Regions from separate parts of the Mangrovibacillus cuniculi genome, predicted to be linked through region 2. Evidence: a T-box and tRNA genes for the amino acid it is inferred to sense, from the RefSeq annotation. Region 2 holds a T-box; the other holds one or more tRNA genes.
The links. The T-box of region 2 lies ahead of leuS (leucine--tRNA ligase). A T-box ahead of a tRNA ligase gene usually reads a tRNA of that ligase, here a tRNA-Leu.
Positions count from the first base shown of each region.

Region 1 (4,500 bases), 850 kb from region 2:
GGCACGCTATCACCCATTAACGGGCTCTAACTACTTGTAGGCACACGGTTTCAGGATCTATTTCACTCCCCTTCCGGGGTGCTTTTCACCTTTCCCTCACGGTACTGGTTCACTATCGGTCACTAGGGAGTATTTAGCCTTGGGAGATGGTCCTCCCGGATTCCGACGGAATTTCACGTGTTCCGCCGTACTCAGGATCCACTCAGGAGAGAACAAGATTTCGACTACAGGGCTTTTACCTTCTCTTGCGGACCTTTCCAGGTCGCTTCATCTACCTCGTTCTTTTGTAACTCCGTATAGAGTGTCCTACAACCCCAAGAGGCAAGCCTCTTGGTTTGGGCTGTTCCCGTTTCGCTCGCCGCTACTAAGGGAATCGCGTTTGCTTTCTCTTCCTCCGGGTACTTAGATGTTTCAGTTCCCCGGGTCTGCCTTCCAACTCCTATGTATTCAGAGAAGGATACTGTTCCATTACGAACAGTGGGTTTCCCCATTCGGAAATCTCCGGATCAAAGCTTACTTACAGCTCCCCGAAGCATATCGTTGTTAGTGACGTCCTTCATCGGCTCCTAGTGCCAAGGCATCCACCGTGCGCCCTTATTAACTTAACCGTTAATAATGCTATATTTTTTCTTACCATAATGGAAAGAAATCTTAAGATGGCGATTCTCGGTTTTAATTGCTTTGGTGTCTTACAGTATTTAGTTTTCAAAGAACAAAAGTTTTGATGGATTGAACCATCAAAACTAAACAAACCAATATATGTGCCGAACGTCAGTACTTCCGAAGAAGTACTGTTCCGTAATATATCCTTAGAAAGGAGGTGATCCAGCCGCACCTTCCGATACGGCTACCTTGTTACGACTTCACCCCAATCATCTGTCCCACCTTAGGCGGCTGGCTCCAAAAGGTTACCCCACCGACTTCGGGTGTTACAAACTCTCGTGGTGTGACGGGCGGTGTGTACAAGGCCCGGGAACGTATTCACCGCGGCATGCTGATCCGCGATTACTAGCGATTCCAGCTTCATGTAGGCGAGTTGCAGCCTACAATCCGAACTGAGAACGGTTTTATGGGATTGGCTTAACCTCGCGGTCTTGCAGCCCTTTGTACCGTCCATTGTAGCACGTGTGTAGCCCAGCTCATAAGGGGCATGATGATTTGACGTCATCCCCACCTTCCTCCGGTTTGTCACCGGCAGTCACCTTAGAGTGCCCAACTGAATGATGGCAACTAAGATCAAGGGTTGCGCTCGTTGCGGGACTTAACCCAACATCTCACGACACGAGCTGACGACAACCATGCACCACCTGTCACTCTGTCCCCCGAAGGGGAACGCCCTATCTCTAGGGTTGTCAGAGGATGTCAAGAGCTGGTAAGGTTCTTCGCGTTGCTTCGAATTAAACCACATGCTCCACCGCTTGTGCGGGCCCCCGTCAATTCCTTTGAGTTTCAGTCTTGCGACCGTACTCCCCAGGCGGAGTGCTTAATGCGTTAGCTGCAGCACTGAAGGGCGGAAACCCTCCAACACTTAGCACTCATCGTTTACGGCGTGGACTACCAGGGTATCTAATCCTGTTTGCTCCCCACGCTTTCGCGCCTCAGTGTCAGTTACAGACCAGAAAGTCGCCTTCGCCACTGGTGTTCCTCCACATCTCTACGCATTTCACCGCTACACGTGGAATTCCACTTTCCTCTTCTGCACTCAAGTTTCCCAGTTTCCAATGACCCTCCACGGTTGAGCCGTGGGCTTTCACATCAGACTTAAGAAACCACCTGCGCGCGCTTTACGCCCAATAATTCCGGACAACGCTTGCCACCTACGTATTACCGCGGCTGCTGGCACGTAGTTAGCCGTGGCTTTCTGGTTAGGTACCGTCAAGGTACCGCCCTATTCGAACGGTACTTGTTCTTCCCTAACAACAGAGTTTTACGATCCGAAAACCTTCTTCACTCACGCGGCGTTGCTCCGTCAGACTTTCGTCCATTGCGGAAGATTCCCTACTGCTGCCTCCCGTAGGAGTCTGGGCCGTGTCTCAGTCCCAGTGTGGCCGATCACCCTCTCAGGTCGGCTACGCATCGTCGCCTTGGTGAGCCGTTACCTCACCAACTAGCTAATGCGCCGCGGGTCCATCTGTAAGTGATAGCCGAAGCCACCTTTGAATCATCTGTCATGCGACAAATGATGTTATTCGGTATTAGCCCCGGTTTCCCGGAGTTATCCCAATCTTACAGGCAGGTTACCCACGTGTTACTCACCCGTCCGCCGCTAACTTGCGGGAGCAAGCTCCCACAAGTCCGCTCGACTTGCATGTATTAGGCACGCCGCCAGCGTTCGTCCTGAGCCAGGATCAAACTCTCCAATAGATGTTTGATTAGCTCATAAAAAACTTGTTTTGTTGTTTCCTAGAAACAACTGAATTAAACGTTGGCACTTGGTTTGTTTAGTTTTCAAAGTTCAATAATAAAATTGGTGGAGCCTAGCGGGATCGAACCGCTGACCTCCTGCGTGCAAAGCAGGCGCTCTCCCAGCTGAGCTAAGGCCCCGTAATCTGTTAAATATGTAATGGTCGGGAAGACAGGATTCGAACCTGCGACCCCTTGGTCCCAAACCAAGTGCTCTACCAAGCTGAGCTACTCCCCGATATATATGGCGCGCCCGAGAGGAGTCGAACCCCTAACCTTTTGATCCGTAGTCAAACGCTCTATCCAATTGAGCTACGGGCGCTTTTAAATTTTTAAGAATGGTGCCGAGGACCGGAATCGAACCGGTACGGTAGTCACCTACCGCAGGATTTTAAGTCCTGTGCGTCTGCCAGTTCCGCCACCCCGGCACTATCTAATTGTTGGAGCGGAAGACGGGATTCGAACCCGCGACCCCCACCTTGGCAAGGTGGTGTTCTACCACTGAACTACTTCCGCGTTATGAAATTATGCGGGTGAAGGGAGTCGAACCCCCACGCCTTGCGGCGCTAGATCCTAAGTCTAGTGCGTCTGCCAATTCCGCCACACCCGCAAATGGTGAGCCATGAAGGATTCGAACCTTCGACCCTCTGATTAAAAGTCAGATGCTCTACCAACTGAGCTAATGGCTCTTTATAAACTAAAGAGAAAATGGTGCCGGCGATAGGAGTCGAACCCACGACCTACTGATTACAAGTCAGTTGCTCTACCAACTGAGCTACACCGGCAAATATATGGTGGAGGATGACGGGATCGAACCGCCGACCCCCTGCTTGTAAGGCAGGTGCTCTCCCAGCTGAGCTAATCCTCCGTATTTTAAGCCTGGCGACGTCCTACTCTCACAGGGGGAGAACCCCCAACTACCATTGGCGCTGAGAAGCTTAACTGCCGTGTTCGGGATGGGAACGGGTGTGACCTTCTCGCTATCGCCACCAGACTCTATGTACATGTAAAAGAACGTTGTTCTTTCAAAACTAAATACTGCGCGCCACCAAAGCGTATTGCCGAGAATCACCAAGTTTGACTTGGTTAAGTCCTCGATCGATTAGTATTCGTCAGCTCCACATGTCGCCATGCTTCCACCTCGAACCTATCTACCTGATCATCTTTCAGGGATCTTACTTCTTACGAATGGGAAATCTCATCTTGAGGGGGCTTCATGCTTAGATGCTTTCAGCACTTATCCCTTCCGCACATAGCTACCCAGCGATGCCTTTGGCAAGACAACTGGTACACCAGCGGTGCGTCCATCCCGGTCCTCTCGTACTAAGGACAGCTCCTCTCAAATTTCCTACGCCCACGACGGATAGGGACCGAACTGTCTCACGACGTTCTGAACCCAGCTCGCGTACCGCTTTAATGGGCGAACAGCCCAACCCTTGGGACCGACTACAGCCCCAGGATGCGATGAGCCGACATCGAGGTGCCAAACCTCCCCGTCGATGTGGACTCTTGGGGGAGATAAGCCTGTTATCCCCGGGGTAGCTTTTATCCGTTGAGCGATGGCCCTTCCATGCGGAACCACCGGATCACTAAGCCCGACTTTCGTCCCTGCTCGACTTGTAGGTCTCGCAGTCAAGCTCCCTTGTGCCTTTACACTCTACGAATGATTTCCAACCATTCTGAGGGAACCTTTGGGCGCCTCCGTTACCTTTTAGGAGGCGACCGCCCCAGTCAAACTGCCCACCTGACACTGTCTCCCACCCCGATAAGGGGCGCGGGTTAGAAGTTCAATACAGCCAGGGTAGTATCCCACCAATGCCTCCACCGAAGCTGGCGCTCCGGCTTCCAAGGCTCCTACCTATCCTGTACAAGCTGTACCAAAATTCAATATCAGGTTGCAGTAAAGCTCCACGGGGTCTTTCCGTCCTGTCGCGGGTAACCTGCATCTTCACAGGTACTATAATTTCACCGAGTCTCTCGTTGAGACAGTGCCCAGATCGTTACGCCTTTCGTGCGGGTCGGAACTTACCCGACAAGGAATTTCGCTACCTTAGGACCGTTATAGTTACGGCCGCCGTTTACTGGGGCTTCGGTTCA
Region 1 is NZ_CP049742.1:2,807,719-2,812,218, reverse strand. It holds rRNA gene G8O30_RS14210 (23S ribosomal RNA) at 1-608, opposite strand, end outside; rRNA gene G8O30_RS14205 (16S ribosomal RNA) at 814-2,364, opposite strand; tRNA gene G8O30_RS14200 (tRNA-Ala) at 2,469-2,544, opposite strand; tRNA gene G8O30_RS14195 (tRNA-Pro) at 2,565-2,641, opposite strand; tRNA gene G8O30_RS14190 (tRNA-Arg) at 2,649-2,725, opposite strand; tRNA gene G8O30_RS14185 (tRNA-Leu) at 2,743-2,831, opposite strand; tRNA gene G8O30_RS14180 (tRNA-Gly) at 2,845-2,919, opposite strand; tRNA gene G8O30_RS14175 (tRNA-Leu) at 2,932-3,013, opposite strand; tRNA gene G8O30_RS14170 (tRNA-Lys) at 3,017-3,092, opposite strand; tRNA gene G8O30_RS14165 (tRNA-Thr) at 3,113-3,188, opposite strand; tRNA gene G8O30_RS14160 (tRNA-Val) at 3,196-3,271, opposite strand; rRNA gene rrf (5S ribosomal RNA) at 3,281-3,397, opposite strand; rRNA gene G8O30_RS14150 (23S ribosomal RNA) at 3,486-4,500, opposite strand, start outside.
Region 1: it has a tRNA-Leu gene. The T-box ahead of leuS (leucine--tRNA ligase) is inferred to sense a tRNA for this amino acid. The anticodon was not compared.

Region 2 (10,897 bases):
TCACGGAAGGATGAACACTCAATGACACAAGTAGAACAACGACAACTTCGAAAACAAGTTGCTCCTTATGAAAAAGCAGAAATGATGAGAAGTGTACGACAATTGTGTAACACCTTACTTCCTTTTCTTGCAATTTGGGTAGTAGCCTATTGGAGTCTTTCTGTATCGTATTGGCTAACATTAGGATTAGCGGTTGTGAACGCAGGTTTATTAACTAGGATCTTTATCATTTTCCATGATTGCTGTCACTACTCGTTTTTTAAAAATCGTAAACTAAATAAATGGGTTGGCACTTTAACAGGAGTATTAACACTAGTACCTTATTCACAGTGGCAGCACGAACATGCTATGCACCATGCTACTAGTAGTAACTTAGACAAGCGTGGAGTCGGCGACATTTGGGTTCTAACGGTAAAAGAATATCAAGAAGCATCCATCTGGACGAAAATTGGTTATCGATTATACCGAAATCCTATAGTGATGTTTGGTTTAGGACCAACATATGTATTTCTTATCTCGTATCGTTTTAACCGTAAAGGTGCACGAAAAGAAGAAAGACTAAACACGTACCTAACAAATATATTAATTGTACTTATTGCGACTATTCTTAGCTTAACAATCGGTTGGCAAGCATTCTTATTGGTGCAAGCTCCAATCTTCCTAATCTCAGGAACCATCGGTGTTTGGTTGTTCTACGTTCAACATACGTTTGAAGACTCATACTTTGAGCCAGATGCGAACTGGCAATATGTTTCGGCAGCAGTGGAAGGTAGTTCGTATTACAAACTACCGAAAGTTCTTCAGTGGTTCACAGGTAACATTGGTTACCATCATGTGCATCACTTGAGTCCACGTGTACCAAACTATAAGCTAGAGGATGTGCACAACTCTTCAGAACCGTTACAAAACGTACCAACCATTACTCTTTGGTCATCCTTAAAGTCTTTAAAGTTTAGACTATATGATGAGAATCAGAAAAAGTTTGTCAGTTTTGGTGACCTACGAACATTGCAAAAATGATAGTATGAAGAGAAAGCAGGATATGCTTTCTTTTTTTATAGGAGTTGGACAATGGTCAGGAAAAAATTAAGTGACATTCAAGCGAAAACAGGAATATCTCCATACATTTGGATGATTTTATTTATCTTACCTTTTTATTTTATTTTTCAGTTGGAATCACCGGCTGCGATTGTAGCCGGTATCCTTTTAACCGTTTTATTCTTCCTTTTTTACCGCATTGCGTTGCGCGCAAAAAGATGGGGAATTTATGTTTGGGGAATTCTCTTGATGGGGATTTCTATTGCTTCAACAAGTTTATTTAGTTACATCTACTTTGCGTTTTTCTTGGCGCATTTTATTGGAAATATTAAAAATAGAGTTCCTTTTCTCACCTTATATTTTATTCATTTAGTCAGTACTTCCATTATCATAAATATCTCTATCGTTCAACAAGACGCTGTGTTTTTGCGTCAGTTTCCTTTTGTTGTCATCATCTGGATTGCTGTTATCCTTTTGCCGTTTAGTATTCATAACCGAAATGAGCGTGATGTGTTAACAGAGAAGCTAGAAGATGCGAATAAGCGTATTTCGGATTTAAGTAAGCTGGAAGAAAGACAACGGATTGCGAGAGATTTACATGATACGTTGGGGCAGAAACTTTCCTTAATTGGGATGAAAAGTGACTTAGCTCGCAAACTTGTGACGAAAAATCCAGAGCAAGCAAAACAAGAGTTAAAAGATGTTGGACAAACGGCCAGAACAGCTTTAAATGAAGTAAGGAAAATGGTTTCTTCTATGAGAGAAGTAAGGTTGCAAGATGAGTTGTTAAGGGTAGAACAATTGTTAACTGCAGCTAATATTACCCTAATTATTCACCAAACGGCAACGGAACATAAATTAAGTCCATTAACGGAAAACATTTTGAGTATGTGTTTGCGAGAAGCTGTAACGAATGTTGTAAAGCATAGCCTTGCTTCAAGATGTGAAGTTTCCATTGATCCAAGATTTAAAGATGTACAGTTAGTGATTCGTGATAACGGTATGTTTCAAAAACGAAAGCCAGATGAAGTGTTAGGAAGCGGGATTTTAGGAATGAAAGAACGCGTAGCATTCGTGAACGGATCTATTTCTATTGATACAGAAAATGGAACTGAGGTTACGATAGTCGTACCAAATGATGCAAAGCCGAAAAGTGAGGAGAAGTAAGATGATTAAAATAGTGATTGCAGAAGATCAACAATTGCTACTCGGAGCACTCGGATCATTGTTGAATTTAGAAGATGATATGGAAGTAGTTGGGAAAGCGACCAATGGAGAAGAAGCGTTAGAATTGGTGAGAACGTTACAACCGGATATTTGTTTGATGGATATTGAGATGCCAGGTGGAAGTGGATTAGACGCTGCAGAGCAATTAAAAGGTTCCGATTGTAAGGTCATCATTTTAACGACTTTCGCTCGATCCGGTTATTTTCAAAGAGCTTTAAAAGCAGGAGTGCAAGGATATTTGTTAAAGGATAGACCGTCAGAAGAGTTAGCGAATTCCATTAGAAATATCATGTCTGGGAGAAAAATTTATGCGCCAGAGTTAATGGAGGACGTCTATGCGCCGGAAAATCCATTAACGGAGAGAGAAATAGAAGTTTTAGAATTAGTTGCAAATGGGAAAAACACACAAGAAATTGCGGATAGTTTAAAGCTAAAGGCTGGGACAGTAAGGAATTATATCTCCACTATTCTAGACAAATTAGAAGTGAAAAATCGAATAGAGGCCATCACGCAGTCGAAGGAAAAAGGGTGGTTTAAATAACATAGAGGTTTGGACAAAACAAAAAAGGTACATTTCGAAAAAAACGAATGTACCTTTTTGACGTTGGATCTAAATTTATAATATTGCAGAATTATAAATTTACAGAATATAACTTTGGGATTGGAGCGGAAGGGGGCGACTCCTACGGGAAAGGTGGGTTACTGAGAGCCCGCAGGAGCGTTCTTCAGCGACGAGGAGGCTCAGCAACCCGCCCCGTGGAAAGCGTCCCCCTGCAGTGGAAATCCCATTGCAGTCACTTTCAGGATTTGTCCAAGACTCTATTTCATAATTATTTTTTAGAAATCAACAACAAAAACGGAGGATCATTTACTTGGTTGATGAATTCATACTTTGCTACGTCGAATTCTTTTTGATTTAGTTGCGATACATGAGACACTACTGCATCTCTCTCTATTTTGCCTTCTTCATGTCCATGATAAACAATAAGCGCTATAATGCCTTTTCTTTCTATTTTTTTACACAATACATTAATCGCAGTAATTGTAGTATCAGGCGTTGTAACAATTGATTTATCTCCGCCTGGCAAATAGCCTAGGTTAAACATTGCTGCACGTAGAGGTTTTTCTTCGTAAGCAGACAAATATGTTGCTACATTCTCATGTCCGTCTAAAATACAGTTGACTCGTTCTAGGAGACCTAATTCTTTCAAGCGAGTAGTGGTATTTTCCACTGCTTGATTCTGTACGTCAAACGCTAAAACTTTTCCATTATCTCCAACTAACCCTGCTAAGAACGCAGTGTCATGTCCGTTTCCCATCGTGCCATCAACTACACAATCTCCGGATATGACTCGTTCAGTCAATAGTTTTTTTGCAAATGTCATCACTCTATCTAACGTCATGTCTTTAACCTCGCACTTTCTTTCCTTGCCAACTATCACGATTGCGTAACTCTTGATTGATTCCATTTAATACACTCCATTTATCGGAGCTCCACATTGGGCCAACCATGAGAGAGAGCGGACCATCACCAGTAATACGATGTATGGTGACAGAAGAAGGTAATATTTCTAACTGATCACAGATTAATTCAATGTAGTCTTGTTGGGACATAAATTCGACTAATCCTTTTTCGTATTGCTTTACCATTGGTGTTCCTTTTAAAAGATGTAGCAAATGAAGTTTAACACCTTGAATATCTTGGTCGGCAACATATTGTGCTGTTTCCATCATCATATTGTAATTTTCGAGAGGTAATCCGTTAATTAAATGTGTGCAAACGCGAATGCCTCGTTTGCGTAGTGCTTGTACCCCTTTATCGTACGTCTTTAAATCATGAGCTCTATTTATTAAAAGTGCAGTTCTTTCATGAATGGTTTGAAGTCCTAATTCTACCCACAAATAAGTTCTGTGGTGAAGTTCCTCTAAATAATCTAACACATCATCTGGTAAACAATCAGGTCTTGTAGCAATAGAAATTCCTACAACACCATCTAATGTAAGTACAGATTCAAATCGTTCACGTAATACTCCTACAGGCGCATGCGTGTTAGTGAAAGCTTGGAAATAAGCAATATATTTACCAGATTTCCACTTAGAAGACATTTTTTCTACACCTTTTTGAAATTGCACGGGGGGTGGCTCTACTCGGTTGCCAGCAAAATCACCTGAACCTGCAGCTGAGCAAAACGTACAACCACCATGAGCCACAGTACCGTCTCTATTAGGACAGTCAAATCCGCCATCAAGGGAGACTTTAATAATTTTTTGACCGAAGTGTTCTTTTAATTGCGTGTTCCATGAGTAAAATCGTTGTTCTTTTATATCGAAGGGGAGGCTAATTTGGTTTGTCATGTTTAATGTCCTCTCTATAAGTGTTCCTAATGACCACCATTTTAGCATGGAAGGAAGAGTATTTCATGTACTTTCCAACATGAAAACTTGTCTTTTGGTTCAATCTAAAGGGGAGCAATTCCATTATTGGCTCAAGGGAGAGATGACGATGGCAACACGTAAATCAGTAGAAGAGTGTTTACAACATTGTGAAGATGCATTGAGATTAGCTCAAGAACAGTTTGTTGAAGCAAACAGACAAGAGCATTATCATGATTTGGAGTATGTAGAAGCTCAAGGTCTATTAGAGACTGCTGTCAATGAAGTGTTAAAGTTGACAGAAAGTGCAAACTGGCAACAAAAGGAACAACTTCATCGTATGCGTCTACAACTTCAAAGTCTTCAGAATGAAATGATCCTTTTAAATCATGATCGTCCAGAAAAGTTTACAGGAGGGTACTAAGATGGTAAAACCAAAATCAGATCAAGCTAATCCAGAGCAAAAGACAAGTAGTGGAAGAGAAGAATTTGCAAATCATCAATCTCCTGTGGATCAAGTGAAAAAAGCTAATCGTAAGAGAGCTCAGCAAGATTATTAAGTAACTAAGACCCAGCAATTATCATAATTGCTGGGTCTTTTGTCTAACTCTTTTTTCTGATATTTCTTTTATATATATTCCCACTTCAAGATGCGTTACAATGCTTAAGGGAAGTTATATAAAGGAGCGTATGTTCATGCCTAAATCACTTTGGCTTTTGGTAATTGGAATGATGATAAATGTCACGGGAGCTTCTTTTTTATGGCCATTAAATGCTATTTACATTCATCAAGAATTAGGTAAATCATTAACCGTTGCAGGATTGGTGTTAATGATTAATGCGGGAACAAGTGTAGTTGGTAACTTAGTGGGTGGTTGGCTATTTGATAAAATAGGCGGCTATCGATCCATTATTACTGGTGCAACCATTTCCGTCATTTCACTAGCTGGCTTATCACTTTGGCATGATTGGCCTTATTATGTCATCTTTTTAGCAACTGTTGGTTTTGGCTCAGGTATGGTTTTTCCATCAGTTTATGCAATGGCCGGCACTGTTTGGCCAGAAGGTGGTAGAAAACCATTTAATGCTATTTATGTAGCACAGAACGTAGGAGTTGCCTTAGGTGCAGCGTTAGGGGCTTTTGTTGCTAAATTCTCGTTTGACTGGATATTTATGGCCAACTTTGGGATGTATGTCATTTTCTTCTTCTTAGCCTTATTTGGATATAAAACGATTAAAGTAGAAGGAGCAATACAGACATCTGTTATTCAAGAAGCAAAGCCAATAAAAAATAAATCAAGAATTATAGCACTGGCGTTATTGTGTGCTGGATATATAATGTGTTGGATTGGATATGTCCAATGGCAATCCACGATTTCCACATACACACAAGAGCTAGGTATTTCTTTAAATCAGTACGGATTACTTTGGACTTTAAATGGTGGATTAATTGTACTTGGTCAACCTTTAATCAAGCCTATTATAAATAGAATGCAAAATCATATTAAGGCTCAAATGCTTGTTGGAATTGCCATATTCACTCTTTCTTTTTTCATTTTAATTTTTGCGCAAAACTTTACCATTTTTGCCGTTTCAATGATTATTTTGACAATAGGTGAAATGTTAGTTTGGCCAGCTGTCCCAACTATCGCGAGTTCCTTAGCTCCAGAAGGTAGAGAAGGGTTCTATCAAGGTATTGTGAATAGTACTGCTACAGGTGGAAGAATGATTGGACCGTTATTAGGTGGTATTATCGTGGATTCTTATGGAATGGCACCTTTATTTATGGTACTAATGGGTATTGGGTTTTTAGGTTTTGTCTTTACGGCTATATATGATAGAGGAATAAAGACAAAAGCCCAATCTTCCTCCATTGCTGCATAATACACTTGATTTTCCTTCAAACTAAGCATAGAATAATGTCATAATAGATTTGATCGGTGAAAAGGAGTAGTAGTACCTCTTCCTAATGCAGAGAGTTGACGGTTGGTGCAAGTCAACAGCGGAATGTATGAACTCGCCTTTGAGATGTTTACCTGAACTTACAGTAGGGTAGACCGTTTTCCGCGTTAAGGAGTAACGAAGCGAGTGCAGTTGTGCACTAATGTGGGTGGTACCGCGGGAGAAAACGCCTCTCGTCCCTATTTTATTTAGGGATGAGTGGCGTTTTTTGTTACGTGAAGTAACAACTCGGTGTTGGCCACGTGATGTGGCCTGTACTTAACCGAGTATCATTAATTTGAGGTAACTATGCAAACGAGCCAAGCAAATTCGGATGCACACAGTGATGTGGCCCGTACTTAACTGAGTCTCATTAATGAATGTTTACCTATAACAAATATCTCATCCCTAAACCTTACATCTTTATAACTAAATCACTAGGAGGAATAACAGTGAGTTTTCAACATTTAGAAGTAGAAAAAAAGTGGCAAAAACATTGGCTAGAAAACAAAACATTTAAAACAGCAGACGAAATCGGTAAACCGAAATTTTATGCATTAGACATGTTCCCATATCCTTCTGGAGCTGGACTTCATGTAGGACATCCAGAAGGGTATACTGCAACGGACATTCTTTCTCGTATGAAACGTATGCAAGGATACAATGTCTTACATCCAATGGGGTGGGATGCTTTTGGTCTTCCAGCAGAGCAGTATGCAATCGATACAGGAAATGATCCAGCAGAATTTACAGAAATCAACATCAATACGTTTAAAAGACAAATTCAAGCATTAGGTTTTTCTTATGATTGGGACAGAGAAGTAAATACAACCGATCCATCTTACTACAAGTGGACACAATGGATTTTCCTTAAGTTATATGAAAAAGGATTAGCGTATGTTGACGAGGTACCAGTAAACTGGTGTGAAGCACTTGGAACAGTTTTAGCAAATGAAGAAGTAATTGACGGTGTAAGTGAGCGTGGAGGACATCCAGTAGAGAGACGTCCAATGAAACAATGGATGTTAAAAATTACAGCATACGCAGACCGTTTACTTGAAGATTTAGAAGATCTAGACTGGCCAGAAAGCTTAAAAGATATGCAGCGTAACTGGATTGGTCGTTCGGAAGGTGCAGAAGTAACATTTAAGATTGATGGAACGGATGAAACATTTGACGTGTTTACCACTCGTCCGGACACGTTATTTGGTGCAACATATGCAGTACTAGCTCCGGAACATGCTCTTGTTGATGTAATTACAACAGATGAGCAAAAAGAAGCAGTTGATGCTTATGTAAATCAAGTAAAATTAAAAAGCGACTTAGAAAGAACGGATTTAGCAAAAACGAAAACTGGTGTCTTCACAGGTGCATTTGCTGTTAACCCAGTAAGTGGAAAGAGAATGCCGATTTGGATCGCAGATTACGTTTTAACGAGTTATGGAACTGGAGCGATTATGGCAGTCCCAGCGCATGATGAGCGTGATTATGAGTTTGCAAAAGTATTCGACTTACCAATTATCGAAGTGGTAGCTGGTGGAGATGTAGAAAGTGAAGCGTACACAGGTGACGGTGAACATGTTAACTCTGATTTCCTAAATGGACTTGGTAAAGAAGAAGCTATTACAAACATGATTACTTGGTTAGAAGAACAAGAAATCGGTAAAAAGAAAGTAACGTACCGCCTACGTGATTGGTTATTCTCCCGTCAACGTTATTGGGGAGAGCCAATTCCAGTCATTCATTGGGAAGATGGCACAATGAGTGCTGTGGAGGAAAGCGAACTTCCATTAATGCTTCCGAAAACAAAGAACATAAAACCATCCGGAACAGGAGAATCTCCACTTGCAAATATTGCAGATTGGGTAAACGTTGTCGATCCAGTTACAGGGAAAAAAGGTCGTCGCGAAACAAACACGATGCCACAATGGGCAGGGAGCTGCTGGTATTATCTACGTTATATCGACCCAACAAATGAAGAAGCATTAGCTTCACAAGAAAAGTTAAAACATTGGTTACCTGTAGATATTTACATCGGTGGAGCAGAACATGCTGTCCTTCACCTTCTATACGCTCGTTTCTGGCATAAATTCCTTTATGATATCGGAGTAGTACCGACAAAAGAACCGTTCCAAAAATTATTTAACCAAGGGATGATTCTTGGAGAGAATAATGAAAAGATGAGTAAATCTAAAGGGAATGTAGTAAATCCAGACTCTGTAGTAGAAAGTCACGGTGCAGATACGCTTCGTCTTTACGAAATGTTTATGGGACCACTAGAAGCTAGTGTGGCGTGGTCAACTAATGGATTGGATGGCGCAAGAAGATTCTTAGACCGCGTATGGCGTTTACTTGTTGATGAGGAAGGTAACCTTCAATCTAAAGTTCAATCTGGTGCTAATGATGGATTAGAGAAGTCCTATCATCAAACTGTGAAGAAAGTAACAGAAGATTATGAGGGATTACGTTTTAATACAGCTATTTCTCAAATGATGGTATTCATTAACGATGCATATAAAGCAGAGACAATTTCAAAAGAGCATGCAGAAGGTTTCGTGAAGTTACTATCACCTGTCGCTCCTCATCTTGCAGAAGAACTTTGGGAGAAGCTTGGTTATTCAGAAACGGTAACATATGAAGCTTGGCCAACGTTCGATGAGTCTAAATTAGTGGATAATGAAATAGAAATCGTAGTACAAGTAAATGGAAAAGTAAAAGCAAAACTTCTTATTCCTGCGACAGCTACTCGTGAAGAAATGCAAGAAATTGCATTAAATGATGCACGTGTAGTAGAATCCATGGAAGGTAAGACTGTTCGTAAAGTAATTGCTGTTCCACAAAAATTAGTAAACATTGTTGTTGGCTAAAGGAGGATTTCCATGATAAAAACTATTACGACAAAAGAACTTCAAGAAAAATTAGAGAACGGTGAAGAATTAACGTTAATCGATGTTCGTGAAGACGATGAGGTAGCGGAAGGGATTATTCCTGGAGCAAAACATATTCGTATGGGAGATATTCCTGCCTCACTAGAACAGCTAGATGCAGACAAAGAGACGATTTACATTTGTCGATCTGGAAGAAGAAGTGAGAATGTGTGTCTTTACCTTCAAGAACAAGGTCATGATGTTGTAAACATGGTTGGTGGCATGCTTGAATGGGAAGGCAAAACGACAACGAAGGAATAAATAGATAAAAAAGCGATGCCGCATTATATGTGGCCTCGCTTTTTTTGTATTTTTACCTAAAAGAGGTACAGACTATAAATAGTAACGCCCAGAAAGGAGGAGGTATATGTCCGAGAAGAAGATTCTAAGAGGGTTAGTTGGACTTGGTGTCATTCTATTAGTTGTTATTGCTAACATTCAAAAGAAATATTTTAAGAATTGGATCATCGTCTACTTCTTTGTGGCATTTACTTCTTCTGCTGTAGACGCACTCGCTGTTTCTAACAAAAGATTACGATATCCCGTACGACTTTTAGGGCGTGTATTTAAGATTAGTGTATTATTTGATGGACTTCTTTTTCCGATAACGTGTGTGTTATATAATCAGTGGACATTTAAAGATACATGGACACAGGCTTTCTATAAAGTATTTGCCTTTACAATTCCAATGACTATTGTCGAACATATAATAGAAAGAAAAACAAGGTTGATTGATTATAGAGGCTGGAATACCCCGATTACTTTCATTTCATTAACATGTTATTTCTGGTTTTCCCGAGCATTCTTAAATTTTGTAACAAGGTATCAAGAAAATTCTGAATAATTGACTAAATAGTGCACCTCCTGTCTATTCTGATAAGGAGGTGATTTGCATGATTCAGGTTAAATTATTCGATGAAGAAACAGAGCTAGAGCTAGAAGAAAAGATGAATGCATTTTTGAAGAAAGTACGAGCGGATAATGTAGTAGATATAAAATATCATGTGGCTGCATTTCCGGATGACCAAGATCGTGATCAAGTATATTGCTTTAGTTCAATGGTTTTGTATAAGAAATGATAGAAAATGGTAATGTAATTGAACTGTCAAAGTAACTGCACAGGGATTTTAGCATATGCATTCATTCTGCAGTGTCATAGTATCAGTTAAAATATTTAGCATATTAAAAAAGGGGTACATTCGTTTTTGAAATGTACCCCTTTAGCTCTGTATTAAGCTTTTTCTTATTAACTATACTCCAACTCATTATATCCAAGTGTGGCAAGTTGTCCCGCATTCATGCCGGCTAGTTTTCCTGTAATTAGTGCAGAAGTTATATTATAACCACCTGTGTATCCATGCAGGTCTAATACTTCTCCACAGAAATATAAT
Region 2 is NZ_CP049742.1:1,958,272-1,969,168, reverse strand. It holds gene desA (Delta(5) desaturase DesA) at 22-1,020, shown strand; gene G8O30_RS10090 (sensor histidine kinase) at 1,072-2,205, shown strand; gene G8O30_RS10085 (response regulator transcription factor) at 2,207-2,806, shown strand; gene mnmM (tRNA 5-(aminomethyl)-2-thiouridylate-methyltransferase MnmM) at 3,096-3,668, opposite strand; gene mnmL (tRNA modification radical SAM protein MnmL/YtqA) at 3,673-4,620, opposite strand; gene G8O30_RS10070 (YtzC family protein) at 4,769-5,062, shown strand; gene G8O30_RS10065 (glycogen biosynthesis protein GlgD) at 5,064-5,198, shown strand; gene G8O30_RS10060 (MDR family MFS transporter) at 5,335-6,522, shown strand; T-box leader at 6,570-6,784, shown strand; gene leuS (leucine--tRNA ligase) at 7,032-9,446, shown strand; gene G8O30_RS10050 (rhodanese-like domain-containing protein) at 9,453-9,767, shown strand; gene G8O30_RS10045 (CBO0543 family protein) at 9,874-10,350, shown strand; gene G8O30_RS10040 (sporulation protein Cse60) at 10,400-10,585, shown strand; gene G8O30_RS10035 (BaiN/RdsA family NAD(P)/FAD-dependent oxidoreductase) at 10,753-10,897, opposite strand, start outside.